Regions from separate parts of the Mesorhizobium sp. 2RAF45 genome, predicted to be linked through region 1. Evidence: predicted binding sites of a transcription regulator. Region 1 holds the regulator's gene; each other region holds the start of a gene.
What was found. Region 1 encodes LexA, which represses DNA repair genes until DNA is damaged. Its sites were predicted from a motif close to TGTTCNNNNTGTGTTCNG; they were not measured.
Positions count from the first base shown of each region.

Region 2: the regulator LexA is predicted to act here: its motif matches at 5,741-5,758, upstream of AB4Z43_RS19285 (sel1 repeat family protein).
Region 3: the regulator LexA is predicted to act here: its motif matches at 5,169-5,186, upstream of AB4Z43_RS10705 (DNA recombination protein RmuC).

Region 1 is NZ_JBFRGG010000015.1:26,357-36,080, forward strand. It holds gene AB4Z43_RS27830 (AMP-binding protein) at 1-1,347, shown strand, start outside; gene kynA (tryptophan 2,3-dioxygenase) at 1,344-2,180, shown strand; gene kynU (kynureninase) at 2,185-3,432, opposite strand; gene AB4Z43_RS27845 (ABC transporter permease) at 3,452-4,375, opposite strand; gene AB4Z43_RS27850 (ABC transporter ATP-binding protein) at 4,381-5,160, opposite strand; gene AB4Z43_RS27855 (ABC transporter substrate-binding protein) at 5,220-6,206, opposite strand; gene AB4Z43_RS27860 (GntR family transcriptional regulator) at 6,359-7,132, shown strand; gene lexA (transcriptional repressor LexA) at 7,510-8,247, shown strand; gene AB4Z43_RS27870 (ComEC/Rec2 family competence protein) at 8,241-9,724, opposite strand, start outside.
Region 2 is NZ_JBFRGG010000006.1:342,956-352,679, forward strand. It holds gene AB4Z43_RS19250 (electron transfer flavoprotein-ubiquinone oxidoreductase) at 1-884, shown strand, start outside; gene AB4Z43_RS19255 (DUF922 domain-containing Zn-dependent protease) at 1,022-1,618, shown strand; gene AB4Z43_RS19260 (endonuclease/exonuclease/phosphatase family protein) at 1,760-2,836, opposite strand; gene AB4Z43_RS19265 (AMP nucleosidase) at 2,903-4,366, opposite strand; gene AB4Z43_RS19270 (hypothetical protein) at 4,483-4,677, opposite strand; gene AB4Z43_RS19275 (hypothetical protein) at 4,719-4,874, opposite strand; gene AB4Z43_RS19280 (DUF2147 domain-containing protein) at 5,101-5,442, opposite strand; gene AB4Z43_RS19285 (sel1 repeat family protein) at 5,881-6,147, shown strand; gene AB4Z43_RS19290 (branched-chain amino acid ABC transporter substrate-binding protein) at 6,573-7,694, shown strand; gene AB4Z43_RS19295 (acetyl/propionyl/methylcrotonyl-CoA carboxylase subunit alpha) at 7,777-9,724, opposite strand, start outside.
Region 3 is NZ_JBFRGG010000003.1:257,123-266,846, reverse strand. It holds gene sugE (quaternary ammonium compound efflux SMR transporter SugE) at 1-47, opposite strand, end outside; gene AB4Z43_RS10730 (hypothetical protein) at 250-375, opposite strand; gene AB4Z43_RS10725 (transglutaminase-like domain-containing protein) at 589-1,398, shown strand; gene AB4Z43_RS10720 (cation diffusion facilitator family transporter) at 1,522-2,475, shown strand; gene AB4Z43_RS10715 (GFA family protein) at 2,552-2,956, shown strand; gene AB4Z43_RS10710 (class I SAM-dependent methyltransferase) at 3,038-3,850, shown strand; gene AB4Z43_RS10705 (DNA recombination protein RmuC) at 3,865-5,136, opposite strand; gene def (peptide deformylase) at 5,240-5,770, shown strand; gene fmt (methionyl-tRNA formyltransferase) at 5,779-6,732, shown strand; gene AB4Z43_RS10690 (GNAT family N-acetyltransferase) at 6,729-7,235, shown strand; gene truA (tRNA pseudouridine(38-40) synthase TruA) at 7,357-8,106, shown strand; gene AB4Z43_RS10680 (transporter) at 8,189-8,821, opposite strand; gene dapE (succinyl-diaminopimelate desuccinylase) at 8,827-9,724, opposite strand, start outside.

The DNA.
Region 1 (9,724 bases):
ATCCGCTCCGCCAACAACCCCGCAATGGTTGCTTGCTGGCTGGCCGCCACCAAGGTCGGCGCGGTGGTCGTCAACACCATGCCGATGCTGCGCGCCGGAGAACTTACCAAGATCGTCGACAAGGCGGAGATCACCACCGCGCTTTGCGACACCAGGCTGATGGACGAGATGACCGCCTGCGCCAAGGACAGCGCCTTCCTGAAGCAGGTGATCGGTTTCGACGGCACCGCCAACCACGATGCCCAGCTCGACCGCGCCGCGCTCGACAAGCCGGTCACCTTCACCGCCGTCAACACCGGCCGCGACGATGTCGCCCTGCTCGGCTTCACTTCCGGCACGACGGGCGTGCCGAAGGCCACGATGCACTTCCACCGCGATCTCCTGATCATCGCTGATGCCTATGCGCGCGAAATCCTCCAGGTCACGCCGGACGACATCTTTGTCGGCTCGCCGCCGCTCGCCTTCACCTTCGGCCTTGGCGGCCTTGCCATCTTCCCTCTGCGCTTTGGAGCGGCGGCGACGCTGCTGGAACAGGCGACGCCGCCCAACATGATCCACATCATCGAGACCTACAAAGCGACCATTTCGTTCACGGCGCCTACCGCCTACCGCGCCATGCTGAAGGCCATGGATGAAGGTGCCGATTTGTCATCGCTGCGTGTCGCCGTATCGGCCGGCGAGACCTTGCCGGCTCCGGTCTTCGAGGAATGGACCGAGAAGACCGGCAAGCCGATCCTCGACGGCATCGGCGCCACCGAAATGCTGCACATCTTCATCTCCAACCGTTTTGGCGACATGAAGCCTGCATCCACCGGCAAGCCGGTGGGCGGCTATGAAGCGCGTATCGTCGACGACGCGATGCAAGAGGTGCCACGCGGCGAGACCGGACGGCTGGCGGTGCGCGGACCAACCGGCTGCCGCTACATGGCCGACGACAGGCAGAAGGAGTATGTGCGCGAGGGCTGGAACCTCACCGGCGACACCTTTTCCCAGGACGAGGACGGTTTCTTCCACTTCGCCGCGCGTTCCGACGATATGATCGTCAGCGCCGGCTACAATATCGCCGGACCAGAGGTCGAAGCGGCACTGCTGTCGCATCCCGATGTCGCCGAATGCGCGGTCATAGGCGCCGATGACGGCGAACGCGGTCAGATCGTCGAGGCGCATGTCGTGCTGGTGCAAGGCGTGGCGCCCGATGCGTTGACCGTCAAGCGCCTGCAGGACCACGTCAAGGCAACGATAGCGCCCTACAAATATCCGCGCTCGGTCAAATTCATCGCCGCCCTGCCCAAGACCCAGACCGGCAAGATCCAGCGCTTCCGGCTGCGTACGGAGAAAACCAATTGAGCGAGCCCTACGATCCGGCCTCCGAAGGCGCGCAGATGTCGTTCAAGGAGCGCATGTCCTACAGCGACTATCTGCATCTGGAAAAAGTGCTCGACGCACAGACGCCGCTGTCGTCGGCGCATGACGAGATGCTGTTCATCATCCAGCACCAGACCTCGGAGCTCTGGATGAAACTTGCTTTGCACGAGATTGGCGCCGCCATACGCTCCATTCGCGCCGACCGCCTCGAGCCGAGCTTCAAGATGCTGTCGCGCGTCGCCCGGATTTTCGAGCAGTTGAACAACGCCTGGGACGTGCTGCGCACGATGACTCCAAGCGAATACACCGAGTTCCGCGACGCGCTCGGCCAATCCTCTGGCTTCCAGTCCTGGCAATACCGCGCCATCGAGTTCATGGCTGGCAACCGCAACCTAGCAATGCTCGGACCTCACAAGCACCGGCCGGACCTCACCGGCAAGCTGGAGGCCATCCTGGCCGAGCCATCGCTTTACGACGAAGCGCTGCTGCTTCTGGCGCGCAACGGGTTCGACATCGGCGCCGATGCCAAGCGCACCGACTGGCGTGAGACCCGCACCGAGAACGAAGAGGTGATGGTCGCCTGGCAGACCGTCTACCGCGATCCGCAGCGCTACTGGATGTTCTATGAGCTGGCCGAGAAGCTGGTCGATTTCGAGGACTATTTCCGCCGCTGGCGCTTCAACCATGTCACCACGGTCGAGCGCATCATCGGCCTGAAGCGCGGCACCGGCGGCACCTCAGGTGCGTCCTATCTCAAGAAGATGCTCGAGGTCGTGCTGTTTCCGGAACTGTGGACGGTCCGCACGCGGCTCTGAGGTCTCAAGTCACCGCCGTCTTGACCGCGAAACGCGCTTCCTGCCAGGCGCCGGTGCGCAGGATGTCCTCGAGCACCTCGACCGCCTGCCAGACGTCCTTGTAGCCGACATAGAGCGGCGTGAAGCCGAAGCGGATGGTCGACGGCGCGCGGAAATCGCCGATCACACCGCGCTCGATCAAGGCCCGCATCACCTGGTAGCCATGCGGGTGGAGGAACGACACCTGGCTGCCGCGCGCATTGCCGTCGCGCGGACCTTCGAGTTCGAGGCCGTAGGCGCCGCATCTGGCTTCGACGAGCTGGATGAACAGGTCGGTGAGCGCGATGCTCTTCTTGCGCACCGCCGCCATGTCGACATCGTCCCAGATATCGAGCGCCCCTTTCAGCGCCCGCATCGACAGCACCGGCTGCGTGCCGCACAGGAACCGGCGGATGCCGCTGCCGGCCGCATAACTTTGTTCAAAAGCGAAGGGCCGTGCATGGCCCCACCAACCGCTCAGCGGCTGATGGACGTCGTCGTGGTGGCGCTTCGCTGCATAGATGAACGCCGGCGCACCCGGACCGCCATTGAGATATTTGTAGGTGCAGCCAATGGCGAAATCGGCGTTCGCAGCATCGAGTTCGACCGGCAACGCGCCGGCCGTATGGCAGAGATCCCAGACGATCAGCGCACCGACCTGATGGGCCTTGCACGTCAGCGCGGCCATGTCGCGCAATTGTCCGGTTTTGTAATTGACGTGGTTGACCAGGATGACCCCGACGCGCTCATCGATCAGCTCCTCGATGGTGGGCGCGTCGACGCCTTCGAGCCGCAGCACCGTGCCCGGCCGCGTCGAGGCCACGCCTTCGGCCATGTAGAGATCGGTCGGGAAACTGTCGCCCTCAGCGACGATGACCGAGCGGTTCGGCCGAATGCCAAGGGCTGCATGCAGCACCTTGTAGATGTTGATCGAGGTCGTGTCGCAGACCACCGTCTGGCCGGCCTCGGCGCCGATCAGACGTCCGAGTTGGTCGCCGAGCGCGACCGGCATGTCGAACCAGCCCGCGGTGTTCCAGGCGCGGATGAGATCCTGCGCCCATTCCTGCGTCGCCGCCTTTTGCAGCTCGTTGAAGACGGCGGGCGCCGCGGCACCCAGCGAGTTGCCGTCGAGGTAGATCACACCTTCCGGCAAAATGAAGCGGTCGCGCATGGCACGCAGCGGATCCGCCGCATCCATGGCTTCGACTGCGGCGAGATCGATCGTTGCACGCATGATGTGTGACATTCCCTGGTTATTCACGGATCGCTTCGCGCGCGGGCGCTGGTCCCCGGCTGCGCTTGAGGCTCGGCAGAGCAAGCATGGCGAGCACGAACAGGCCCGTGGCAAGCTTCAGGTCGGGAGGCGGCATGCCGGCGGCAAGGCAGAACGACACCAGCTGGTAGTAGATGATCGCGCCGGCAAAGGGCGCCAGCAGCTGGCGCGAGACCGTCTGCTTGCCAACGACCGCCTCGCCGATCATCAGCGCGGCAAGGCCGTTGATGAGGATGCCCAGCCCCATATTGACGTCGGCAAATCCCTGCGACTGCACCATCAACGCGCCGCTCGAGGCCGAAAACGCGCTTGCCAGCCCGACACCGCCTATGGTCGCCGCCCAGACATTGATGCCCTGCGCCTCGGCCATGTCGGGATTGGCGCCGACGGCGCGCACGGCGGTCCCCTTCTCGGTTCTGAAGAACATGTAGAGCGCCGCAAAGGCGATGAGCGCGAGAAGGCCGGCGACGACGATCTTGCTGGCCGGAAAACCCGGCCGCGCGAACGGCACCCAATCGAACACGGTGGGCGAGCCGAAAACCGAAAGGTTAGACTTGCCCATGATGCGCAGGTTGATGCTGTAGAGCATCGTCATCATCAGGATGCCCGCCAGCAGCGTGTGGATGCGGAAGCGCAGATGGATGAAGGCGGTGCAGCAACCCGCCGCGAAGCCCGCCACAAATGCGACGACGATGCAGGTCAGCGGCGATACCCCGGCAGCCAGCAGCACGCCGCAGACGCAGCCGCCCAGCGGAAAGGCGCCTTCGCTAGTGAGATCGGGAAAGTTCAGCATGCGGAACGGGATCATGATGCCGAGCACGACAAAGGCCAGGATCAGGCTCTGCGCCAGGGTCACCGGCATGATCGCGACAAAGCTCGTCAGAACGTCCGGAATAAAGCCCATGGTGATCAGCTCGCCAGCAACATGCGGTCGGTCTTGATGGAAAAATGGCCGATCAGATCGATAACCGTGACCCTCGCCTTCTCCTCGCCGGAGACCTCCAGCAGGACCCGGCCCGCGTCGAGCATGATCACCCGGCTGCCATAGTCGACGGCGTGCTGCATGTTGTGGGTCACCATCAGCGTGGTCAGCTTCAGCGCGTTGACGGCACGCACCGTCGCCTGCATGACGATCTCGGCCGTGCGCGGGTCGAGTGCCGCGGTATGCTCGTCGAGCAGCAGCAGGTCCGGCGATCCGCCGACTGCCATGATCAGCGACAGCGACTGCCGCTGCCCGCCCGAGAGCAGGTCGACACGGGTGTCGAGACGATTTTCGAGGCCGAGGCCCAATATCGACAGGCGCTCCTTGTAGGACGCGAGCCGCGTGGCGTTCAGCCCTTGCCGCAGCGTGCGTTTTTGGCTGCGCAGATCGGCCAGCAGCATGTTCTCCGCCACGGTCATGCTGGCGGCGGTGCCACGCATCGGATCCTGGAAGACGCGCGCCAATCGTGTGGCGCGCTTGTGCACCGGCATGGCTGTCACGTCGGCGCCGTTGATCAGGATCTTGCCGGAATCCAGGACGAGGGCTCCGGAAATAGCGTTGAGCATGCTGCTCTTGCCGGCCCCGTTGGAGCCGATGACGATGCCGAACTCGCCGGTGGCCAATGACAGGCTGAGGCCGTCGAGCGCGACCTTCTCGTCGGCCTGCCCCTTGTAGAATACTTTGCGCGCGGATCGGATATCGAGCATCGTTCCTCCCTGGCCGGAAGGGCGACGGCGCCAACGCCATCGCCCCTTGCAGCCCGATATCAGTCGACGATGCAGCCGCAATCGGCCATCGAAGCCGGTATCTCGATGCCGAACGCGGCCATCGCCTTGCGGGAAATCGTTGCCATGTGATCCTTGTAGGCCGGGCGCGACGGCGCGATCGTCTTGGGATCCTTGCCCTTGAGGATTTCGGCGGCGATGTTGCCGGCGTTCATGCCGACCTGCGTGTAATTGACCGCGAAGCTCGCCGGCACGGTGCCGTTGCGGACCGCGCTGTCATCAGAGTTGACGACCGGGATACCGGCCTGGCGTGCGGCCGCGGAGACAGCGGCGATTGCCGGCTGGATCAGGTTCGAGGCCGGACCGTAGATCACGTCAGCCTTGCCGGCGAGCGAAGCGATGCGTTGCTGGATGTCATTGACGTTGTCGATGCCGATTTCCACGACCTCGAAACCGGCCGCCGGCGCCGCCGCCTTGATCTTTTCTATCAGGGCAACGTCATTGGCCTCGCCTGGATTGTAAGGCACCCCGAAGCGCTTGGCGTTCGGCAGCAGCTTCTTGGTGAAGGCCATCACCGCGGCGACATCCTGCAGATCGCTGGCGCCGGTCATGCCTTCGTCTCCGGCGTCCCACGACGGCACCAGCTTGGCCGCCACCGGATCGGTGACAGCGGCAAAGACGATCGGAATGCCGGAACCGGCGAGCGCCTTCTTGGCGATCTGCGATACCGGCGTGGTGATGGTGTAGATCAGCTTGGGCTGCTCCGCCTGCAGCTTGGCAATCATCTGCGGCACCAGCGATGCATCGAAGTTGGTATGGCTTTCGGTGTAGACGACGTCCTTGCCCTCGACAAAACCGTTGTCCGTCAATGCCTTCTTGAAGCCGGCTATGGCGGCATTGAGCTGCGGATGCTCGCCGAAATTAGCGATGCCGATGCGTATCTGATCGGCCGCGGCGCTGCCTGCGCTGACCATTAATGCGCCTGCCAGGGCCAATCCCGACAGCCAAGCGGACTTCGACTTCAACATCATTTCCTCCCAGATTTGATCAGCGCCGCCCACAGGACGGCAACTGCGGCGATCATGGTCAGTCGCCCGCCGTGTGTCAAACATTATATATAATTCTTGCCATACCTCCGCTTCATATATAATTTTCGCAAGCCGATGACGGACGGATGGCGATGCAGGATCAGAACAATTCCACGAAGACCGAGGCGGCCTATCAGCTGCTGCGGCGCGATATCCTGACCACCCGCCTCATGCCGGGCGCGCCGCTCAAGCTGAGCGCGCTGCGCGGCACATACGGCGTCGGCTGGACGCCGCTGCGTGAAGCCTTGTCCCGACTTGAAGCCGAGCGCCTGGTCACCGCCATCAGCAATCGCGGCTTTGCCGTCGCTCCCGTGTCGCGCGCCGAGCTCGAGGACCTGGCGCGCGCAAGGATGGTTGTCGAAATGCCGCTGTTCCTGGAATCGATCGCGAACGGCGGCAGGGAATGGGAGGACGCGGTCGTCACCGCTCATTACCGGCTCTCCCGGTGCAAGACCGCAGTCGAAGACCCTTCCGAGGCGGCCGTCGACAAATGGGACGAGAGCCACGAGGCCTTCCATGCGGCTCTGCTGAGCGCGGCGACGTCGAACTGGCTATTGCGCTTCCGCTCGACGATCGCCGATCAACTGCGTCGGCATCATCGGTTTCTCGGCCTGGCGCCGACATTGCGGGCGGCGGCCGGCCTCAAGGACGGCTATGGCGAGGCTATGGACGCCCTGCGCGAGGCGATCGCCATCGAGCATCACACCGCAATCATGGAAGCGGCGCTCGATCGCAATGTCGAGCGGGCAAAGGCGCTGATGACCGCGCATATCGGCTACACGCTGCATGTCTATGTCCACAGCGAAGACAACGGCGCCAACACCTACACCGCGCGCGCCGGCAGCCTGAAAGCGGTTTCCGGATGACGTTGCCGCGGCGTCCATATCCACGCGGCCATGGCCGGCCTGAACCCGCGACCGTTGGCATTTTGATTTCGTTTCGTTCCGCCGGAAATGGATCGATACACCGTACAAATCCGCTCTGTGGACGCCTCTCAAACGCCTGATGCCAAACCGCATCCAGGGGTAGGCCACAGGCCATTAACCAAAATGATTTCAATGAACCTGCGGGGAGCGGAAGCGGTCTAGCGCGGCCCGCTGCCGGGGCCAAATAATTTCGGACGCGTTAACAAATTCATTAAACTTTAAACAGTTGCGGAACACAACTGGAACAGATAGTGTTTGTTCTGGGTTTGTTTTTCGATTCTGATTCACACCCGTCGTTCAATGCCTTGGGGGCCGCCATGCTGACACGCAAGCAACATGAACTGCTGATGTTCATTCATGAACGGCTCAAGGAAAGCGGCATTCCGCCTTCCTTCGACGAAATGAAGGAAGCGCTCGATCTTGCCTCCAAGTCAGGCATTCATCGCCTGATCACGGCACTGGAGGAACGCGGCTTCATTCGCCGGCTGCCCAACCGGGCGCGGGCGCTGGAAGTGCTGCGGCTGCCGGATTCGATCGCACCCGGACTCAACGCGGCAAAGAAATTCTCGCCAAGCGTCATCCAGGGCAGCCTCGGCCAGGGTGGTCTTGGCCGCCAGATCAAGCCGGCGGCATCGCGCTTGCCCGCGGCCGGCAATAATGACGATGCGGTTTCCGCCGTGTCGATCCCGGTGATGGGTCGCATCGCCGCTGGTGTGCCGATCGATGCCATCCAGCATCAGACACATTCGATCTCGGTACCGCCGGACATGATCATGGGTGGCGAGCATTATGCACTTGAGGTCAAGGGCGACTCGATGATCGACGCCGGCATCTTCGACGGCGACACGGTCATCATCCGCAACGCCGACACGGCGAGCCCGGGCGAGATCGTCGTGGCGTTGGTCGACGAGGAGGAAGCAACCCTGAAACGGTTCCGCCGCAAGGGCGCCTCGATCGCCCTTGAAGCCGCCAACCCGGCCTACGAGACGCGCATTTTCGGGCCAGACAGGGTCAAGGTGCAAGGCAAGCTTGTCGGGTTGATCCGGCGCTACTGAGCAGGAACGGCAGGCTTTTCGGGTTTTTGATAGGGCGGCAGCCCCCTCGCCTCGCGCGAAAATTTTCGCTGCTCGTGCCAGGGCCGATATGGCCCGTCCACCGCGAAGCTGATGATTGGCGGACCTGTCGCCGATTGGCGGTCGAAGAAGACGGCGGCACTGCCCTTGCGGGCAAGTTGCCGTTTGGTGACGACAACAACCAGCGGATTGTGGCAGGAATCATAGCCGGTTGCGTCATTGACGACGATCAAATCGGCGAAGCCGCAAGCCTTCCAGGTGTCCTTGCGGTCTTCGACATGCGCGATGATCGCCCCTGACGGGTGCCGGGCAAGACAGACGCCATCCGTGCAATAAAACGGCGCTCCCGGCGGCAGATTGGCGGCATCGGCAATGTCGAATTGCCAGTCCGCCTTGTCGAACATCTCCGGCACGACGATGGTTTCGGACACCAGCGCGCGTTTCCAATTGTCGACGGTGAACTCGTTCGGGCGAGCCCGGCTGACCGCGAGTTCTCCACCGCCGATCGGCAGCGCCACCAAACGCGCATCTTCGGAAATCAGCACATCCGGGGCGCGCGTATCCGATACTGTCAGCAGGCCGGCAAGCGCGAATGGCACTGCCGCGAGCCGCAGCCAGGTCGTCGCCATCGTCGCGATGATCAGGGCGATGGTCACCAGCAGCACGGATTGCTGCGAAATCAGCCCGACCGCATCGACCGGGGAGCGCTCCGATATCCACGCCGATATGGCGATCATTGCGGTCAGGCCCTTGCCCATCACGTAAAGGAAGGGACCGTCGGCACCAAAGGGCATCGCAAGCGAACTGAGAACAGCGAAAGGCATGACAATCAGTGACACGATCGGCATGACGGCCAGATTGGCGAACAGGCTGAGCGGCGACACACGCTGGAAATGCCAGATGGCAAACAGCGCCGTGGCGCAGCCGGCGATGATGGATGTCATCGCCAACCCACCCGTCGCCAGCAGGAATTTTCGCGTGAGAAAACCCGGCAGGGATCGCTTTGGCGGTGGCGGTCTTGCCTTTCCCGCATGGTGATCCGCCCAGCCGGCATAAGCCCCGACCAGCGCCGCGGTCGCGGCGAACGACATCTGGAAGCTTGGGCCGACTACCTCATGCGGCGACACCACAATGACGGCGATCGCCGAGATCGCAAGATTGCGCATGGTCAGCGCCGCGCGATCGAACAGCACGGCAATCAGCATCACCGCCAGCATGATGAAGCTGCGTTCGGCCGCGACGACGACGCCGGAAATGACGAGATAGGCGGCGATCGAGAAAAGGGCCGCGGCGGCCGCATATTTCTTCACCGGCCGACGCGCGGAAAAGTCCGGAAACAGCGCGAAGGCGCCGCGCAGCAGCCCCATGATGGTACCGGCGACGAGCGCCATATGCAGTCCGGAAATGGAGATGATGTGATAGATGCCGGTGCGTCGCATCGCCTCGTTGATTTCATCGG
Region 2 (9,724 bases), on a different contig from region 1:
ATTACAAGAACCCCTATCTGTCGCCCTTCGAGGAATTCCAGCGTTTCAAGACCCATCCGGCAATATCAGGCACGTTCGAGGGCGCCAAGCGGCTCGGCTATGGTGCGCGCGCCATCACAGAGGGCGGCTGGCAGTCGGTGCCGAAACTGTCCTTCCCAGGCGGCGCGCTGATGGGTTGCGCCGCCGGCTTCGTCAACGTGCCGCGCATCAAGGGCTCCCACAATGCCGTGCTGTCGGGCATGCTGGCGGCCGATCATGTCGCCGAGGCGATCGGCGCCGGCCGTGCCAATGACGAGCTCACTTCCTACGAGCAAGCCTGGCGCGCGACCGATATCGGCAAGGATTTGAAGAAGGTTCGCAACGTCAAGCCACTGTGGTCGCGCTTCGGCACCATCGTCGGCGTCGGTCTTGGCGGCCTCGACATGTGGCTGAATACGCTGTTCGGCATCTCGCCCTTCGGCACGCTGAAGCACGGCAAGGCCGACTATGCCACGCTCGAGCCCGCCGCCCAGCACAAGAAGATCGCCTATCCGAAGCCCGACGGCGTGCTGACCTTCGACCGCCTGTCCTCGGTGTTCCTGTCCAACACCAATCACGAAGAGAACGAGCCGGTCCATCTGCTGGTCGGCGACATGGATCTGCAGAAGCGGTCCGAGCACGATGTCTTCGCCGGGCCTTCGACACGCTATTGCCCGGCCGGCGTCTATGAATGGGTCGACAAGGACGGCAACGCCGCCGCCGATCCGGCGGCAAAGGACGTCCGCTTCGTCATCAACGCGCAGAACTGCGTCCACTGCAAGACTTGCGATATCAAGGACCCGAACCAGAACATCAACTGGGTGCCGCCGCAGGGCGGCGAGGGGCCGGTCTACCAGGGCATGTGATCTCGCGCGGCAGGGCGGTTTCGGCCTCGGCGGCAAGAAAATGCAGGTAGGGCTGGCCGCGAGGGCATGCAGGCCAGCAGAAACGTTGAAACGGCCACCGGTCTATGGTTCCTTCTCTGGAGATAGGGAGAAGGCCGATGCGCCGGACAGTTCTGACATGCCTCGTCGCCATCGGAGCGCTGTTTGCGCCACAGGCCTCGGCCGGCACCAGGGCAGTGGTCCAGACGCGGACCTACGACGTCACCGGAAGCTCGGGCACCGCCCTCGTCGACGCGATGGACAGAAAAGGCCCCCGGCACGGCTTCATGACGCATGCCATCGCCACAACCTCCTATACCGTCGACTGGGACCTCGACGCCGGCCAGGGCAACGGCTTCTGTCGGATGCGAGGGGTCAATGGCACGCTGAATCTTTCCTACACCTTCCCGCGCCTTGCCTCACCCGCGACGTCGGCGCTGAAGAGGCGCTGGAACAAGTTTTTCGCAGGTGTTCGCGCCCATGAGGAAACACATGGGCGCATCGCCAGGGAGATGATGCGCGCTACGGAAAGGTCGATAACCGGCCTGCAAGTCGTCAACGACCCGTCCTGCTACAAGACGCGCCGCGAGGCGCGGCTGCGCATCCAGGCGATCTATGCCGAATATGAGGCCAAACAAAACGCCTTCGATCGGCGCGAACACAGCGATGGCGGCCATGTCGAGCATCTGATCGCTGCCTTGACCGGAAAACCTTGAACCAGGGCAATTCCAGGAAAAGTGTAAAACGGTTTTCCCGGGAAAAAGCGCCGTAGCGATTTCCCTTGGGAATTGCGTTAGAACAAGGACTAGACCCCTCGCCATCGCGGGTCCTTGCCGCCAGCCCGCTCGATTGGCGTGTCAGCTTTGCGGCTTCACCGAAAAGTCGCTCGCCGCGAGCGCGGTGGCGTGGTCATTCTCAGGCTGCTTGTCGTTTGGCCTTAGCGTGAACTCGACCAGCACCGGCAGATGGTCGGAGCCGGTGTCCTCCAGCCGCTTGGAAGACAGGAGCGTCAACCCGCCCTTGCTGAACACCTGGTCGATCGGCAGGCCCGCATAACGGCGCAGGATGTCGGGCAGTGTCCGGTGGATCCAGGTCGGGCCGGCGGAAGGCATCACTGTCAGCCCGCCGAGAGCCGCGACCCGCCGCACCGCAGCACTCCACGGCACGGCGTTGCAATCGCCGGCCATGATCGCGGTCTCGCCCAACCCGGCCAATGTCTGCGCCAGTTCGCCGATCTGCCAGTATTGCTCCTTCGGCCACGGCCAGCTCAAATGGATCGCGGCGACATCAACGTCGATCCCGCCGAAGTCGATGGTGGCGGTTGCCATCGCTCCGCGCGGCTCGCAGCGCGGTGTCGTGCCGGCCACGAACGGCCGGCGCGACAGCAACGCCACCCCGAACATGCCGTTCGGGTAGGGGCACAGGATACGGTAAGGATAGGCGCTGGCGATGGTGCCAAGCTCGGTCGTCCACATCTCCGACACCTCATCGAGGGTGATTACGTCCGGGTTGGTGCGGCCGATCAGGGAGAGCACTTTCTTCGGTGTCGGGTTGTTGAAGCGCAAGTTCATCTGCAGCAGGCTGTAGACGGCCTGATCGGTGGGCTTGGCAACCGCCGGTTGCGGCCAGAGCCTCGGCAGGGCGCTTGCCGTCGTGGCCAGGCAGGCGATGGCAAACAGCAGCCCCGCTGCCGCTTGCAGCCGAAACGAGCTGGCAAGCAGCGGCAGTGCCAGAAGCGCCATGAGCACGCTGAAGTGAATGCGGAAATGCGAGAAGGAATCGAAAGCCGGATGCAGCGTGCCGAAGAATCCGGCCAACAGCGCGGCCGATAGCGCCGTCATCGCCAGGAATGCCAACCCAGCCATCATTTTCAAGCGCGCGCCTGTCATCATCGAGGTCGTGTCTGCCGAATGCCGCCTGACGATCCGTTCCATCTGCTTATCGGCCAAATTGCGGGCCGGGCAAGACGACGAAATGCCTCGCCCAGGCGCTGCGGCCGCCTATTGGAACGCTGTCTCCGAAAAGCTCCGGAGCTTGCGCGAATGCAGCCGCTCCATCGGCATCTCGGCCAGCTTCTCCATCGCCCTGATGCCGATGGTAAGGTGCTGCGCCACCTGGCGCTTGTAGAACTCGGTCGCCATGCCAGGCAGCTTCAACTCGCCATGCAGTGGCTTGTCGGAAACGCACAGAAGCGTGCCATAGGGGACACGGAAGCGGAAGCCATTGGCGGCGATCGTCGCCGATTCCATGTCGAGCGCGATGGCGCGCGACTGCGACAGGCGCTGCACCGGTCCGCGCTGGTCGCGCAGTTCCCAGTTGCGGTTGTCGATGGTGGCGACCGTGCCGGTGCGCATGATGCGCTTCAGGTCGTAGCCGGACAGCCCGGTGACTTCGGCGACCGCCTCCTGCAGGGCAACCTGGATTTCCGCCAGCGGCGGGATCGGCACCCAAACCGGAAGGTCGTCGTCCAGCACGTGATCCTCGCGCACATAGGCATGCGCCAGCACATAGTCGCCGAGCGCCTGGGTGTTGCGCAGCCCGGCGCAGTGGCCAAGCATCACCCAGGCATGCGGCCTCAGCACTGCGACGTGGTCGGTGATCGTCTTGGCATTGGAAGGGCCGACGCCGATGTTGACCATGGTGATGCCGCCGTGGTTCGGCTTTTTCAGGTGATAGGCCGGCATCTGCGGCAGGCGCTGCGGCCCAACGCCTTCGCTGGGCGAACTCTGCCCGGCCCTGGTCACGACATTGCCAGGCTCGACGAATTCCGCGTAACCGCCGCCGCCCTTCTCCATCAGGTCGCGGGCGCGGGCGACGAATTCGTCGATGTAGAACTGGTAGTTGGTGAACAGCACGAAGTTCTGGAAATGCTGCGGGCTGGTGGCCGTATAATGCGTCATGCGGTGCAGCGAATAGTCGATGCGCTGCGCCGTAAACGGAGCCAACGGCCTTGGTTCGCCGAAGGCCACTTCGAAGGTGCCGTTGGCGATCTGGTCGTCGGTGCCGTCGAGATCCGGCACGTCGAACAGGTCGCGGATCGGCCGCTTGATGCGCTCCGCGGCGGCTCCGTCGACGTAAGTTCCCTCCAGGAAGGCGAAATGCAGCGGAATGGGCGTGGTCGATTCCGAAACCGTGACAGAGACACCGTGGTTGCGCATGATCAGGCGCAGTTGTTCGACCAGATAGCTCTCGAACAGGTGCGGCTGTGTGATCGTGGTGGCGAAATGGCCGGGTGTCGGCATATGGCCGTAGGCCTGGCGCGAGTCGACCTGGGTGAACGAACTCGTGGTGACGCCGATCTCGGGATAGAAGGCGCGGTAGCGCTTGCTGCTGTCGCCGCCGGCGGCCGCCAGGGCCGAGAAGGCGTCGCGCAGGAACTTGGTGTTGCGGTCGTAAAGCAGCTGCAGTGCGGCAACGGCTTTTTCGGCGCTGTCGAAGCTTTGCCGGCCAAAAGGCTCCGGCATGACGACAGATTCGATGGCTTGAGGGTAGATTCGCTTTTCCATGGCTCAATATAGAGACTTGGACGAGCGGTTGGGAGGGGTGTCGCTGCCGAAGGCGCCCAAAGCGCCATTTTTCTTTATCCCCGCTGCAGGCTGACCAGCAGAACGAAACCCACGCCGGACTTCCTCAGGGCCGGCGCCTCGATCGTCGAGCCGGCATCCGCGCGCATCATCGGCACCGCCAGGACCGGCGCGGCCAGGAGCACCAGGATGAGCGCCGCCCGCGGCAGGAGCCGAAGGGTCTTGAGAGTGTTGGCGGCGATGCGGGTCATGATGTCTGAGCTTTTCTTTTCGAGGTCCGGGTTTCTTTGTTTCAGTGACGAAGGTTGGTCGGGCAGGCGAGGCGGCACATTCTGGTGACTTCGTCCCAGGAGCGGGGAGAACGGCCCGCTTCGGCGACGAGGATGGCGAAGAACATTCCAAACAGGCTCATCAGCAGGCAGACGATGGTGAAGCGGCGAGCAAGCATTGGGGTCGTGTCTCCTTCAACACGCCGGAGAATGCCCCAACGCCTCTGAACCGGCTCTGATGCCGGCGTTCATCTGCGGTTCAAATTGATTGACGGGATCTGGGCGGGTCGTCGCCGGCCCGGCCGGCCACCGGCAGCGGGGGCAAGAGCCCCAGGGCTTGACGTGCCGGTGAAACGAAAACGGGGCCCGTCGGGCCCCGTCATGGATGTCGCAAGGATAGATCGATCAGAGCTTGTGCCAGGTCTGGCTCTTGCAGATCAGTCCGCCAAGCACGCAGCCGCTCATCTTGAGAGCGGTGCCCGACAATGTCGCCTTGCCCGAATAGGTCTTGTCGTTTGCAGGGTCGGTGATGCTGCCGGCATATTTGTTGTCGCCCGCCGCCTTGAGCGAGCCGATCGTCTTGCCGGCATATTTGCCCGATTTGAGCGTGATGGAAAACGAGCCGCTGCCTGAAATGGCCGCGGTATCGCCGGCTTGCGTTTTCCAATTGCCCTCGATCGGATCGGCCCACGCCGCACCCGCGATGATCAATGTGGCTGCAAGAGCCAGGCTCACTTTTCGAAACATGTTTTGCTCCCTTTGGATAGCCGGCCGAATTCTCCGCCTCGCCGGTCTGCCGCTTACGCAAACGTAAGCTAATCCAGCTCCCGGCAAAACAAAAGCGGTGCCGCAACGGAAGACTTTGGGATTTTGAAGCCGCCTGAATTGGCTCCGTCGGCGAGGAAATGAAAACGACCGGCACGTGCTGTTTGTTTCCCGTGGTTAGCGGAGTGTTGATCCAGGCTCGAAAAATTTTCGTCGAATTTGACGAAAATCGGCTGAATTGCTGACTTCGTATCCTTAACGAATTTCCCCGTTTACCTCTTGTTTTAGCTTTGTTTTCTTCAAATTAAGCACGCCATTTAACGACGGATTCAAGCCTGATCGGCATTCTCGGAAGCATCGAAAGAGCGGCCCGGACAAGACGAACGGAGGCAGCTCTCGGGAGCCAGACAGGGGACTAAAATGGCACGTTTTGAAATGCTTGAAGCAGGTTTCGGCGCCATGGGGGCAACTGCCCAGGCCGACATTCTTTTCGAACTGGGCATGATGTATGCGACCGGCCGCGATTGCGAAACCGACGTCGTTGCCGCCCACAAATGGTTCAACATCGCCGCCATCAAGGGCTCGGCCCGCGCCGCGGAACTGCGCTCGGAACTGTCGGCCGCCATGTCGAAGGTCGAGATCGCCAAGGCGCTGCGCGAAGCCCGCGAATGGATGACCATGCACTGAGTTTCGGCAGACGGGGACGCTCCGGCCAAGACCGCTCCAAGACGGTCGGGCCAAAACAGGGATAAGGCTGCGCAGACAGCCAGGCCACAGGCCATCAACAACAAGAATGCGGCATGCAGGATCGGCCAAGCCGTGCGACGGATCATGATCCCGAAAAGTATCCGTTTTTCGGATCATGGCAGGGAAGACAGGGAAGGCTACGTTGAGGTTCGCGGCGCGGGGGCGCTGGGAAACAGCCCGATAGGCAAAAAAAGCCACGACCAGCCGGAACAAGGCTGGCGTGGCTTTTTGCGTGGATGAGGGTTCGCAGGCCCAATCGAGTGGCGCCAATGCGCCTAGACAGGCCCAATGAAGGATGAAATTGTCCCGCCTCTCTGGAAGAAGCGCGGCCGGGGGCCGCGCGTGAGTGGAGGAGTTCTATTGCCATGAAAAAAATGAGTATTTTGAGCGCGGCCATTTTCGGCCTGATGATGAGTGCGCCCGTCGCATTCGCCGACGACATTACCGTCTCGGTGGTCGGCCCGATGACCGGACAGCTCGCCACCATCGGCGATCAGTTCAAGCAGGGCGCACAGGCCGCCGCCGATGCCATCAACGCCGCGGGCGGCGTCAACGGCTCGATGATCAAGCTCGATATCGAGGACGACCAGTGCGATCCCAAGCAGGCCGTGTCGGTCGCCAACCGCATCGTCGCCAACGGCGTCAAGTTCATCGACGGCCATGCCTGCTCGGGCTCGAGCATTCCGGCCTCGGCCGTCTATGCCGAGGCCGGCGCGCTGATGATGAGCCCGGCTTCCTCGAACCCGGTGCTGACCGACGCGGCCGCCAAGGCCGGCTGGCCGACCATCATGCGCCTCTATACGCGTGACGATGCACAGGGCGCCTTCATCGGCCCGTGGATCGCCAAGAAATATGCCGGCAAGAACGTCGTCATCCTGCACGACAAGAGCGCTTACGGTCAGGGCGTGGCCGATGCCGTCAGGGCGACCATGAACACTGGCGGCCTCAAGGAAGTCTATTATGACGCCATCAATCCCGGCGAGAAGGACTATTCGGCGCTTGTCACCAAGCTGAAGGATCTCAAGGCCGACGTCGTCTATTTCGGCGGCTATCATCCTGAAGCCGGCCTGATCCTGCGCCAGTCGGCCGAACAGAACCTGAAGTTCCAGCTGATCATGCCGGACTCCATCGCCTCGCCGGAATTCTGGCAGGTTGCCGGCCCGGCCGGCGAAGGCACCATGTTCGTCTTCCCGTCGGACCCGCAGGCAAAGCCGGAAGCCAAGGCCGCCGTCGAGAAGATCAAGTCCGGCGGCTTCGTGCCGGAAGGCTTCACGCTGTTCTCCTACGCCGTGGTCCAGGCGTTCGCCGAAGGCATCAAGCGCGCCGGCAGCGACGATCCGGCCAAGGTTGCCGAAGCGTTGAAGAACGGCACGCCGATCAGCACCGTTGTCGGCGACGTCACCTTCGACGAAAAGGGCGACCTCAAGAACGCCAGCTACGACATCAACCAGTGGCATGACGGCAAGTACGCGCCGATCGCGCAGTAATCTCGGGTAATGAGATAATCCAAGGAAATGGCCGGGGTTCGCGCCGGCCATTTTGTTTGCGGTCCGCGCAGGGTTCCGCTTATCAGCCTGCGGCAGCGGTCTGGGCGCCCTGTTCCTCGACGAACCGCACCAGCACCGTCCCGTCGGTGACCTGCGCTCCTTCCACGGCGATCTCGGCAACCACTCCGTCATGCGGGGCGGCGATGGTGTGCTCCATCTTCATCGCCTCGAGGATCAGCAACGCTTGTCCCTTGATCACCGCGTCGCCTTTCGCCACGCGCACCAGCTTGACCAGCCCGGGCATCGGCGCGCGCAAGCTGCCGGAGGCGGCAGCCGCGTCATCGCTGCGTGCCAAGGGGTCCGATACCGCGAATGTGTAGCCGACGGCGCCTTCGAACACCGTGATGTGGCCAGGCCAGCGGGCGAGGCGGGGAGTGGCGCGGAAATCATGCGAATTGGTGCTGTCATAGGGCGCATCGAGCGCCACCTGGAAGCGCCCGTCCGGCCGCACCGAAACCTTTGCCAGTATATCGGTCTCGCCGAACTTCAGCCGCGTGCGCCGCGCCACGCCGTGGAAATGCGCATAGCCGGAAAGCGACGACCATGGGTCGTTGGATGGCGGCAAGGCTTCCGCACCGGAGGCGGCGAGCGCTGCTGCCGAGACGATTTCGCCGGTCGGCGGCGCGACCCCGGTCAGTGCCGCCTGATGCCTGCCGATCAGGCCGGTGTCGACGTCGCCAGCACAAAAGTCGGGATCGGCGGCAAGGGCGGCAAGGAAACCGGTGTTGACCGTGGAACCGGCGATTTCGGTCCGCGACAGCGCCGCGCCGAGCGCTTCCAGCGCTGCTTGCCTGTCCTTGGCATGAACCACCAGCTTGGCGATCATCGGATCATAGTAGGGGGAGATGGCATCGCCGGCCCGCACGGCGGTCTCGACGCGCATTGTGGCGCCTTCGGGGGCCGCGTCAGGGAACTTCAGATGATGCAGCGTACCCGTTGCGGGCAGGAACCCCTTTGCCGCATCCTCGGCATAGATGCGCGCCTCCAGGGCATGGCCGGTCGGCGCGATCTCGCTCTGCGTCTTCGGCAGCTTTTCGCCGCCGGCAACCCGCAACTGCCACTCGACCAGATCGATGCCGGTGACCATTTCGGTGACGGGATGCTCGACCTGCAGGCGAGTGTTCATCTCCATGAACCAGAAGCGGTCGGCCTTCAGCCCGTGCGAGGCGTCGACGATGAACTCGATGGTGCCGGCGCCTGAGTAGCCGATCGCCTTGGCTGCCTTCACCGCCGCTTCCGTCATCGCCTTGCGCAGCACCGGCGTCATGCCGGGGGCGGGGGCTTCCTCTATCACCTTCTGGTGGCGGCGTTGCGCCGAGCAGTCGCGTTCGTAAAGATGCACCGCATTGCCGAAATTATCGCCGAACACCTGCACTTCGATGTGCCGCGGCTTGTCGACATATTTTTCGACCAGAACGCGGTCGTCGCCGAAAGCAGCCTTTGCTTCGCGCCGGGCGCTGGATAGCGCCTCGGAGAAATCGTCGGGATGCTCGACGCGCCGCATGCCCTTGCCGCCGCCGCCGGCGCGCGCCTTGATCAGCACGGGATAGCCGATCTCGCGTGCCTTGGAGGCAAGCAGCACGATCTCCTGCGCTTCGCCATGATAGCCCGGAACGACGGGAACGCCGGCTTTCTCCATCAGCCGCTTGGCGGCATCCTTCAGCCCCATGGCGCGGATCGAGGCCGCCGACGGACCGATGAAGGTGAGCCCCGCCGCCACCACCTGGTCGACGAAATCAGGATTTTCCGACAGGAGGCCGTAGCCGGGATGGATGGCCTGCGCCCCCGTCGAAAGCGCAGCCGCGACAATCCGGTCCCCGCGCAAGTAACTCTCACCGACAGGCGAGGGGCCGATGTGAACGGCCTCGTCGGCCATCTCGACATGCAGGGATTTCGCGTCGGCGTCCGAATAGACGGCGACGGTGTGCACCCCCATCTTGCGGGTCGTGCGGATGACACGGCAAGCAATC
Region 3 (9,724 bases), on a different contig from region 1:
CAGCCGATTTCGAAGAGGCCGGCGAAAAACAGAAAAGTCCAAGACATCGGAACGCTCCATCCAGCATCGGGCCGGAGACAGGATCCGATCCTCAGATGCCGATCATTATGGCGGGTCGTCCCGACCGAATTGTTGGGGAGGCGCGGGGTCGTCCCCGCACTATCGATATAGGTTATCCAAATACCCGATCAACCCGGCGGCATTGTCTGACGCCGCCGGTGGGATTTGCCGCGCCTGACCTGCCGAGGCCTACTTTTCCTTGATGCGCATCGCCTTGACCGGCGGCGCCTTCAGGACGGGAGCGGGCGCCGGCTTCTTGGCATCCTTCTTCGGCTTGCGGGCTTCCTTGCCTGCCTTCATCGCGCCTTTAGCCATGATTCGTTCCTCCTGTTGCGGGGAGCGAAGTGAAACAAGAGAAACGCTTTGCTGCAAGAGGGCAGCGCTGGCGGGAAGCCTCAGGCTGACTGCTTTCAACCAATTTCTAATTTGCTCGTAAACCATGGCCGTCCGTGCCATTCTCTTCTTCGCACTGCAACATCGACCCGCGCTTTCGCCGGGTGATCGTCGGGCAGGCCGGTCAGGACGAAAATGCGGATCCACATCGGCTGCGAGATGAGCTTCGACTTCCCGCAGGAAACGCCGCTCATCGCGATGCTCAATGTCCACTATTCGCGCGCCTCCGACCTCGAGCGGCCGGATTTCCTAACTTCCAGCCCGCCGGTACCGATCGAGAGCTACCGCGACAGTTTCGGCAATTGGTGCAACCGCTTCGTCGCGCCGCCCGGACGGTTCACCTTCGGCACGGATGCGGTGATCCGCGCGCCCGGCACATTCGAGATGGCCGAGCTGATGGCCTGGCAGCACGAGGTGCGCGACCTGCCGGCCGAAACCCTGCTTTTCCTGCTGCCCAGCCGGTTTTGCGAGAGCGACCTTTTGGCCAGCGAAGCGTGGCGGCTGTTCGGCCACACACCGCTCGGCATCCCGCGCGTGCAGGCGGTGTGCGATTTCGTTCACAACCACATCGTCTTCAACTACGGCAATGCGCGGCCGACGCGCACCGCGGCGGAAGCCTATCGGGAACAGAGCGGCGTGTGCCGCGACTTCGCGCATCTTGCCGTCACCTTCTGCCGGGCGCTCAACATCCCGACGCGCTACTGCACCGGCTACATCAGCGATATCGGCATGCCGAAGCCGTGGTCGAGCATGGATTTCGCCGCCTGGATGGAAGTCTATCTCGGCGGCCGCTGGCATGTCTTCGACCCGCGCAACAATGCCCCGCGCATCGGCCGCATCCTGATCGCTTCCGGCCGCGACGCGGCGGATGTGCCGCTGACCCATATTTTCGGACCGGGGACCCTGGCCGGCTTCAAGGTGTGGACCGACGAGATCGTCGAATAGTCGCAGTCTCCGCGGCCGATCCCAAACAAATCGCGTCTTGAACGACCCGGCCGTTGGCGCGTTATGGTGGAGCTGCGGCCATCCGGCCGCTAGACTGGGCACGTTGAACGGGGACCAGACCGCATGGCCGGGCACGGCGGCTCCAAGATGGTCATCTATGCGGCGCTCGCCGGCAATCTGGCGATCGCACTGACCAAATTCGCCGCCGCCTTCTTCACCGGCAGCTCGGCGATGCTGTCGGAAGGCGTGCATTCGCTGGTCGATACCGGCAATGGCGGCCTGCTGCTCTACGGCATGCACCGTGCCGCGCGCCCGGCCGACCGCACGCATCCGCTCGGCCATGGCCGCGAACTCTATTTCTGGAGCTTCATCGTTGCCCTCCTGGTCTTCGCCCTGGGCGCCGGCGTGTCGTTCTACGAGGGCATCGTCCACATCATGGCGCCGGAGCCTGTCGCCAACGTAAAGGTGAACTATGTCGTTCTCGGCTTGTCCTTCCTGTTCGAGGGCAGCTCCTGGCTGGTGGCGCTGAAGGAATTCCGCCGAGAGAAAGGCAAGCAAGGCTGGCTGCAGGCCGTGCAGTCGAGCAAGGACCCGAGCGTCTATACGGTGCTGTTCGAGGACAGCGCGGCGCTTCTCGGCCTGATCGTCGCCTTTGCCGGCATATTGGCGGCGGAGCTGCTGGAGATGCCGGAGCTCGACGGCGCCGCCTCGATCGGCATCGCGCTCATTCTCGGCGCCACGGCGATCTTCCTCGCCCGCGAAAGCAAGGGGCTGCTCATCGGCGAGCCGGCTTCGCCCGAAGTGCAGAAAAAGGTGCTGGCGATCGCGCAGCAGGATCCGGCGGTGCAGCGCGCGAACGGTGTCCTGACCGTCCATATGGGACCGCAAGAGATCGTTGCAGGGCTCAGCATCGAATTCGAGGACCATCTGTCGGCGCCGGAGATCGAAGCCTGTGTCGAGCGCATCGAGGCACGGCTGAAGAAGGAGATGCCGGAGATCACGCGGCTGTTCGTCAAGCCGCAGACCACGGGCACCTGGGAGCAGCGGCGCAAGCTGATCGAAGCCGCTTCCAATTAGTCCTGGACCAGCGTTGCACCGTTGCCCCGTCGCATTGCCTTGCTAACATCAGGCGATGGATTTCGGAGGATTGACCATGAAGATCGACGGCGGGTGCCATTGCGGCGCCATCACCTACGAGGCGGAGGTCGACCCGACAAAGACCTCGATCTGCCATTGCACGGATTGCCAGCAATTGACCGGCACGGCCTTTCGCGTCACCGTTCCCGCGCCCGAGGATCACTACCAGATCACCAGAGGCACGCCAAAAATCTATATCAAGACCGGATCGAGCGGCGCCAAGCGCGCCCAGGCCTTTTGCGGCGACTGCGGGGCGCATCTTTACGCGACGTCGGTTGGCGACGGCCCGAAGATCTATGGAATCAGGACGGGCACCGCGCGGCAACGCGAGGATCTGGTGCCGACACAACAGAAATGGCACCGGTCGGCCCTGCACTGGCTTCCCGAATTTGAAGGCATGAGCATCGTGGAGGAGCAGTAGCACCTGCCTCCCGGCCGAAAGCCGCCCAAGACAGGCAATTCTGTGCTAGCTTCGCTCACCTCAGACGGGCGGATAATAGCGATGTTGGAAACGGACAAGCTGTTTGCCGGCTCGATCCCGGAAAACTACGACCGCTATATGGTGCCGTTGATTTTCGAGCCGTTCGCCGCGGACCTTGCACGGCGGGCAGCGTCCTTCTCGCCCAAAGCCGTGCTGGAAGTCGCCGCGGGCACCGGGGTCGTCACCCGTGCCTTGGCGCCGAAACTGTCCCCTGACGCAAGCTATGTCGTGACCGACCTGAACCAGCCGATGCTCGACTACGCCGCTTCGCTACAGGCTCCCGACAGTCGCATCAAATGGCGCCAGGCCGATGCCATGGCGCTGCCGTTTGAAGACGCGGCCTTCGATCTGGTTTGTTGTCAGTTCGGCGCGATGTTCTTTCCCACCCGTCCATCCGCCTACCGCGAGGCCAGGCGGGTGCTGAAGCCCGGCGGACATTTCCTGTTCAACGTATGGGACCGCATCGAGGAGAATGTCTTTGCCGATGATGTGACCAATGCGCTGGCCAGGCTTTTTCCGAACGATCCGCCGCGCTTTCTGGCCCGCACGCCGCATGGCTACCACGATACGGCGCTGATCCGCGGAGACCTTGAGGAGGCCGGCTTCTCCGATGTGGCGATCGAGACGAGAGCCGAACAGAGCCGTGCGCCCTCACCGCGCATTCCGGCCGTTGCCTATTGCCAGGGAACGGTGCTTCGCACCGAAATCGAGGCCAGGGATCCCGGGAAACTGGACGCTGCAACGGATTATGCCGCATCCGCGATTGCGGCCAGGCATGGCAGCGGTGCGGTTGCCGCCAAAATTCAGGCACACGTCATCGTGGCGGTGGCCTAAGCCGGGATTGCCGGCTAGTCGTCGCCTTCGACGACCCGCAGCCTGAGCTGCCCGGTCTTTGAATCGGCAACGCGCGGCCCAGGCTCGATTTTCGCCGCAGGCGCCCGTGACGGCGTCTCCGGGCCGGCATCGCCATCGGCCTGCGCGCCGAACTCCAGCGCCTCGATCTTCTGGCCGCGCTTGGTCACCTTCGACGTCGAGACGAGGATGTCGTCGATGTCCTTGGCCGACTGGCCGAAATGCACCTGCAGCTTGCGCACACGTTCGTCGACGCGCGCGACATCCTCCATCAGCCGGATGACCTCGCCCTGGATCAGATGCGCCTGTTCGCGCATGCGGGCGTCCTTGAGGATCGCCTGGATGACCTGGATCGACAGCATCAGCAGCGACGGCGAGACGATGACGACGCGGGCGCGGTGCGCCTTGTGGACGATCGCCTCGAAATTCTCATGGATCTCGGCGAAGACCGATTCCGACGGCACGAACATGAAAGCTGTATCCTGCGTCTCGCCCTGGATCAGGTATTTTTCCGAGATGTCGCGGACATGGATTTCGATGTCGCGGCGGAAGGCCTGGGACGCGACCTTCTGCAGGTCCGCACCGTCGGCGGCGCGGATGGCGTTCCAGGCTTCCAGCGGAAATTTGGCGTCGATGGCAAGTGACGGCGCGCCGTTCGGCATCTTCACCAGGCAATCGGGCCGGCTGCCATTCGACAGCGTCGCTTGGAATTCATAGGCGCCATGCGGCAGGCCGTCGGCGACGATCGCCTCCATGCGCGACTGACCGAAGGCACCGCGCGTCTGTTTGTTGGAGAGGATGGCCTGCAGCTGCACGACCTGGCCGGCGAGCGACTGGATGTTGCCTTGCGCGGTGTCGATGATCGCCAGCCGCTCCTGCAGTTTCGCCAGGCTCTCATGCGTGGATTTGGTCTGCTCGGTCATGGTCTGGCCGATGCGGCCGGTCATGGCGTCGAGGCGCTGGCCGATTGACTGCGTCAGCTCCGCCTGGCGCGCGCCGAACACTTCGGCAATGGCGCCCATGCGGCCCTGCATCTCGGCCTGGCTTTGCAAGATGCCGGCCATCCGCGCCTCGGCGTCGCGGGCATGGTCGGCGGCTTCCGCCGCAGCGACGGCGCGCGCCTTGGCCGACCGCCACAGCGCGATGACCAGCGCCACGAACAGGCCGAGAAACAACAAGGCGCCGAAGGCCAAGGCGTGGCCCAGCGTGATTGTCGACGCGCCAAGCCGTGCGACAGGCTCGGAAAGGATGGTGCTCAGATCATTCATGTGGACAGCATAGCCGATTCGTGGGGCCGGCACAGATCAAAACGTGAACGAGGCTCAGGTCCACCGGTTGACGCTTTTCGCTGGACGTCTTACGTGGGACGCCATGCCGATCAAGCAGCTCATCATCCTTCCCGATCCCATCCTGCGCCAGGTTTCCAAGCCGGTGGAGCGCATCGACGCGCCTTTGCGCAAATTGGCCGACGACATGCTGGCGACCATGTATGACGCGCCCGGTATCGGCCTGGCGGCAATCCAAATCGGCGAGCCGCTGCGCATGCTGGTGATCGACCTCGCCAAGGAAGACGAAACGCCGGCGCCGCACGTCTTCATCAACCCGGAGATCCTGGAAACCGCTGAGGCGCGCTCGGTCTACGAGGAAGGCTGCCTGTCGATCCCGGACTATTATGCCGAGGTCGAACGCCCGGCTTCGGTGCGGGTGAATTATCTCGACCGCGACGGCAAGCTGCAGGAGATGGAGGCCGAGGGGCTGATGGCGACCTGCCTGCAGCACGAGATCGACCATCTCAACGGCGTGCTGTTCATCGACCACATCTCGAAGCTGAAGCGCGACATGGTGGTGAAGAAATTCAAGAAGCTCGCCAAGGACAAGGCGCCGGGCAAGCTGGTGGGATAGGGGAAAGAATGCCCCTTCGCGTCATCTTCATGGGCACGCCGGAGTTTTCGGTGCCGACGTTGCGCGCGATCGCCGAGGCCGGACATGAGGTATCGGCCGTCTACACCCAGCCGCCACGCGCGGCCGGCCGGCGCGGGCTGGAGCTGACGCCGTCGCCGGTACAGCGCGAGGCCGAGCGTCTGGGCATCGCGGTGCGGACGCCGGCCTCCCTCAAGGGCGAGGCCGAGCAGGCCGCTTTCAGCGCCCTGCGGGCCGATATCGCCGTGGTCGTGGCCTATGGTTTGCTGCTGCCTAAGGCAATTCTCGACGCGCCCCGGCTTGGCTGCATCAACGGCCATGCATCGCTTTTGCCGCGCTGGCGCGGCGCCGCCCCCATCCAGCGCGCCATCATGGCGGGTGACCTGGAAAGCGGCATGATGGTGATGCGCATGGAAGAGGGTCTCGACACCGGTCCGGTGGGATTGCTTGAAAAATGCGCCATCGACCCCGATATAACAGCCGGCGATCTGCATGATCGGTTGATGAGCGTTGGTGCTGCCCTGATGGTGGAAGCGCTGGCGCGGCTGGAAGGGAACATCCTGACATTTACCGCGCAAGCGGCGGAAGGGGTGACTTACGCCAGAAAAATCGATAAATCCGAGACGCGGGTGGATTGGACGCGGCCCGCGGCCGAGGTCCACAACCATCTTCGTGGCCTGTCGCCCTTTCCCGGCGCTTGGTCCGAAATTGACATTGGCGGCCGCGTGGAACGGCTGAAACTGCTTCGCTCGACACTATCCGAAGGCCTGTCGCTTTCGGAAGGTTCGGGCGAGTCGGGAGGAATTCTCGATGACCGGCTGACGGTCGCCTGCGGGGCAGGCGCGATCAGGCTGGTCGAAGTTCAACGTGCGGGCGGAAAGCCCGCCGCCGCGTCGGAATTCCTGCGCGGAGCCAAGATCGTAAAAGGAATGAAGTTCTCATGAGCATGATGTCGATACGCGCGGCGACGCCGCGGGATCGCGAGGCCATTCGCCTCGTCGAGGAACATGCATTCGGCCAGCAGGCGGAGGCCGGGTTGGTCGACGCGCTGGTCACCGGCGGCGACGCCGTCGTCGAACTGGTGGCGGAAGAAGACGGCCAGGCGGTAGGCCACATCCTGTTTTCCCGGCTGTTCGTCCAGAATGGCGGCAAGAGCTTCGCGGCCGTGGCGCTGGCGCCGCTGGCGGTGGAACCTTCGTTCCATGGCAGCGGCATTGGCGGCGCGCTGATTCGCGAGGCGCATATTCGCCTGAAGGATGCCGGCGAGACGCTGGCCGTGGTGCTGGGCGACCCCGCCTATTACGGCCGTTTCGGCTACAGCCATGCGCGGGCCGAAAAATTCGAGAGTGAGTACCAAGGCGAGGCGCTGCAGGCGCTGGCCTGGGGCGACGCTCCGGAGGCCGGCAGGCTGGTCTACGCTTCCGCCTTCACCGCTCTCGCCGCGTAGAGCAGTCCACCGTTTCATGGAAACGGTGACCTGCTCTACCTCTTTGTTTTAACGCAATTCCGGACGGAAAACCGTTTCACACTTTTCCTGGAATTGCTCAAGGCGAGAGCTCTAGCCGCAAATGCCGCGTTTTCGCCTCGACATCGAATATGACGGCGGCCTGTTTGCCGGCTGGCAGCACCAGGCCGACCAGCCTTCGGTGCAGCAGGCGATCGAGCAGGCAATCGAGAAATTCTGCGGCGAGGCGGTGCGGCTGCGCGCCGCCGGCCGCACCGATGCCGGCGTGCATGCGAGCGCCCAGGTGGCGCATGTCGACCTCGCCAAGCCATGGCCCGGCGACAAGGTGCGCGATGCCGTCAATGCCCATCTGCAGGCAGCCGGCGCGCATGTCGCCATCCTGAAGGCGGCGATCGTCCCGGACGATTTCGACGCCCGCTTCTCTGCCACCGGCCGCCACTATCTCTATCGCATCCTCAACCGCCGCGCGCCCGCGGCGCTGGAAAAGGGCAAGGTGTGGTGGGTGCCGAAGCGGCTCGATGCCGGCGCCATGCACGAGGCCGCGAAACTCCTGCTCGGCCGGCATGACTTCACCACCTTCCGTTCGACCCAGTGCCAGGCCAACAGCCCGGTCCGGACACTGGAACGGCTCGATGTGAGCCGGGCGGGCGACATGATCGAGGTGAGAGCTTCGGCCCGCTCCTTCCTGCACAACCAGGTGCGCTCCATGGTCGGCTCGCTCAAGCGCGTCGGCGATGGCGGCTGGACCGAGGCCAACCTCAAGGCGGCGCTCGAAGCGCGCGACCGCGCCGCCTGCGGCCAGGTGGCGCCGCCCGACGGGCTTTTCCTCATTGGCGTCGATTATCCCGGATGAGCCGGCAGGCTCTATTCTGAACAGTGCCCAGAAGCTCTGTTCAGAACAGAGTCCGTAGCCGCTATTCAGAGCCAGGCAGGCTCTACCCCGGGAACGGTCCGGAAAGGCTCTGAGCCCCGATATCGTCCGGCACGGTGATGCCAAGCAGTATCTGCAGCCCGAACAGCACCAGCAGCGAAGCAATGAACATGCCGACGAAAACGGCGGTGCCGACCGCCGCGCCCTTGCCGATTGTGGCATTGGTCATGCGCCAGGTCAGCGCCATCGACAAGGCAAACAGCAACAGCGACACAAGGCTCGCGACCTGGCTTGCCGACGACAGGAAAAGCCTGATCAGCGCCGAGGGCAGCATGAGCCAGGCGGTGATGGCGGAGGCCCAGTTGCTGGCGACGACATAGTGCACGAAGCGCCCACCAATGCCGGCGCGCGGCGCGACCAAGGCGAGCGCGACCAGCGGCAGCACCCAGGAACCGATATCGACCGTCGCCAGGCGCAACAGCATGCCGAAACGGCCCACGAAGGCGTCGGGATCGCCGATCTGGTTGGCGATGCCGACCCAGCCCACGATCAGCGCCGGCGCGGCAACGACGATGGCGAAGAAGGAATTCCAGAAGCCGTCGGCCGACAGGTCGAGCAGGCGCAGGCCGTCGGCCTTGCCGAGCATCAGCCGCCAGGCACCGGTCAGCGAAGCGTGGGTTTCATCCGCCGAAAGCATGCTGCTCAGCCCTGCCCGAACCAGTCTTCGATGAAGCGCTGGTAGATCCGCGTCAGCGTTTCGAGATCGGCAAGGGCGACGCGCTCGTCGACCATATGCATGGTCTTGCCGACCAGACCGAACTCGACCACCGGGCAGTAATCCTTGATGAAGCGCGCATCCGATGTGCCGCCCGAAGTGGACAGCGCCGGCTTCTTGCCGACCGCCGCCTTGATCGAACCGGCAAGCGTGTCGACCAACTTGTCGTCGCGGGTCAGGAAAACATGGCTTGGCCGGTCGCGCCAGACAAGGTCGTAGTCGACCGGCGTCTTCTTGCCCGGCCGGTACTTCTTGCGCTTCGCCGCCTGGTCGAGCCGGTTGTGGATTTCGGCCTGGACGGTCTCGGCCGTCCAGGTGTCGTTGAAGCGGATGTTGAAGGTCGCGGTGGCCTTGGCGGGGATGACATTGGTGGCCGGGTTGCCGACATCGATGGAGGTGACCTCCAGATTGGTCGGCTGGAAATCCCTGGTTCCCTTGTCGAAGACGGGATGCAGCAAGGCGTCGACCAGGCCCATCAAGCCGCGCACCGGATTGTCGGCAAGCTGCGGATAGGCGGCATGGCCCTGGCGGCCATTGACCATGATCGACCCGGACAGAGAGCCGCGCCGGCCGATCTTGATCATGTCGCCGAGCGCATCCGGATTGGTCGGTTCGCCGACGATCGAGGCATCCCATTTCTCGCCCCTGGAAGCGGCCCATTCGAGCAGCTTGACCGTGCCGTTGATGGCCGGGCCTTCCTCGTCGCCGGTGATCAGCAGCGAGACCGAACCCTTGGGGCCGCCATTGTTCTCGACATGGCGCGCTATCGCCGCGACGAAGCAGGCAATGCCGCCCTTCATGTCGACGGCGCCACGGCCATACATC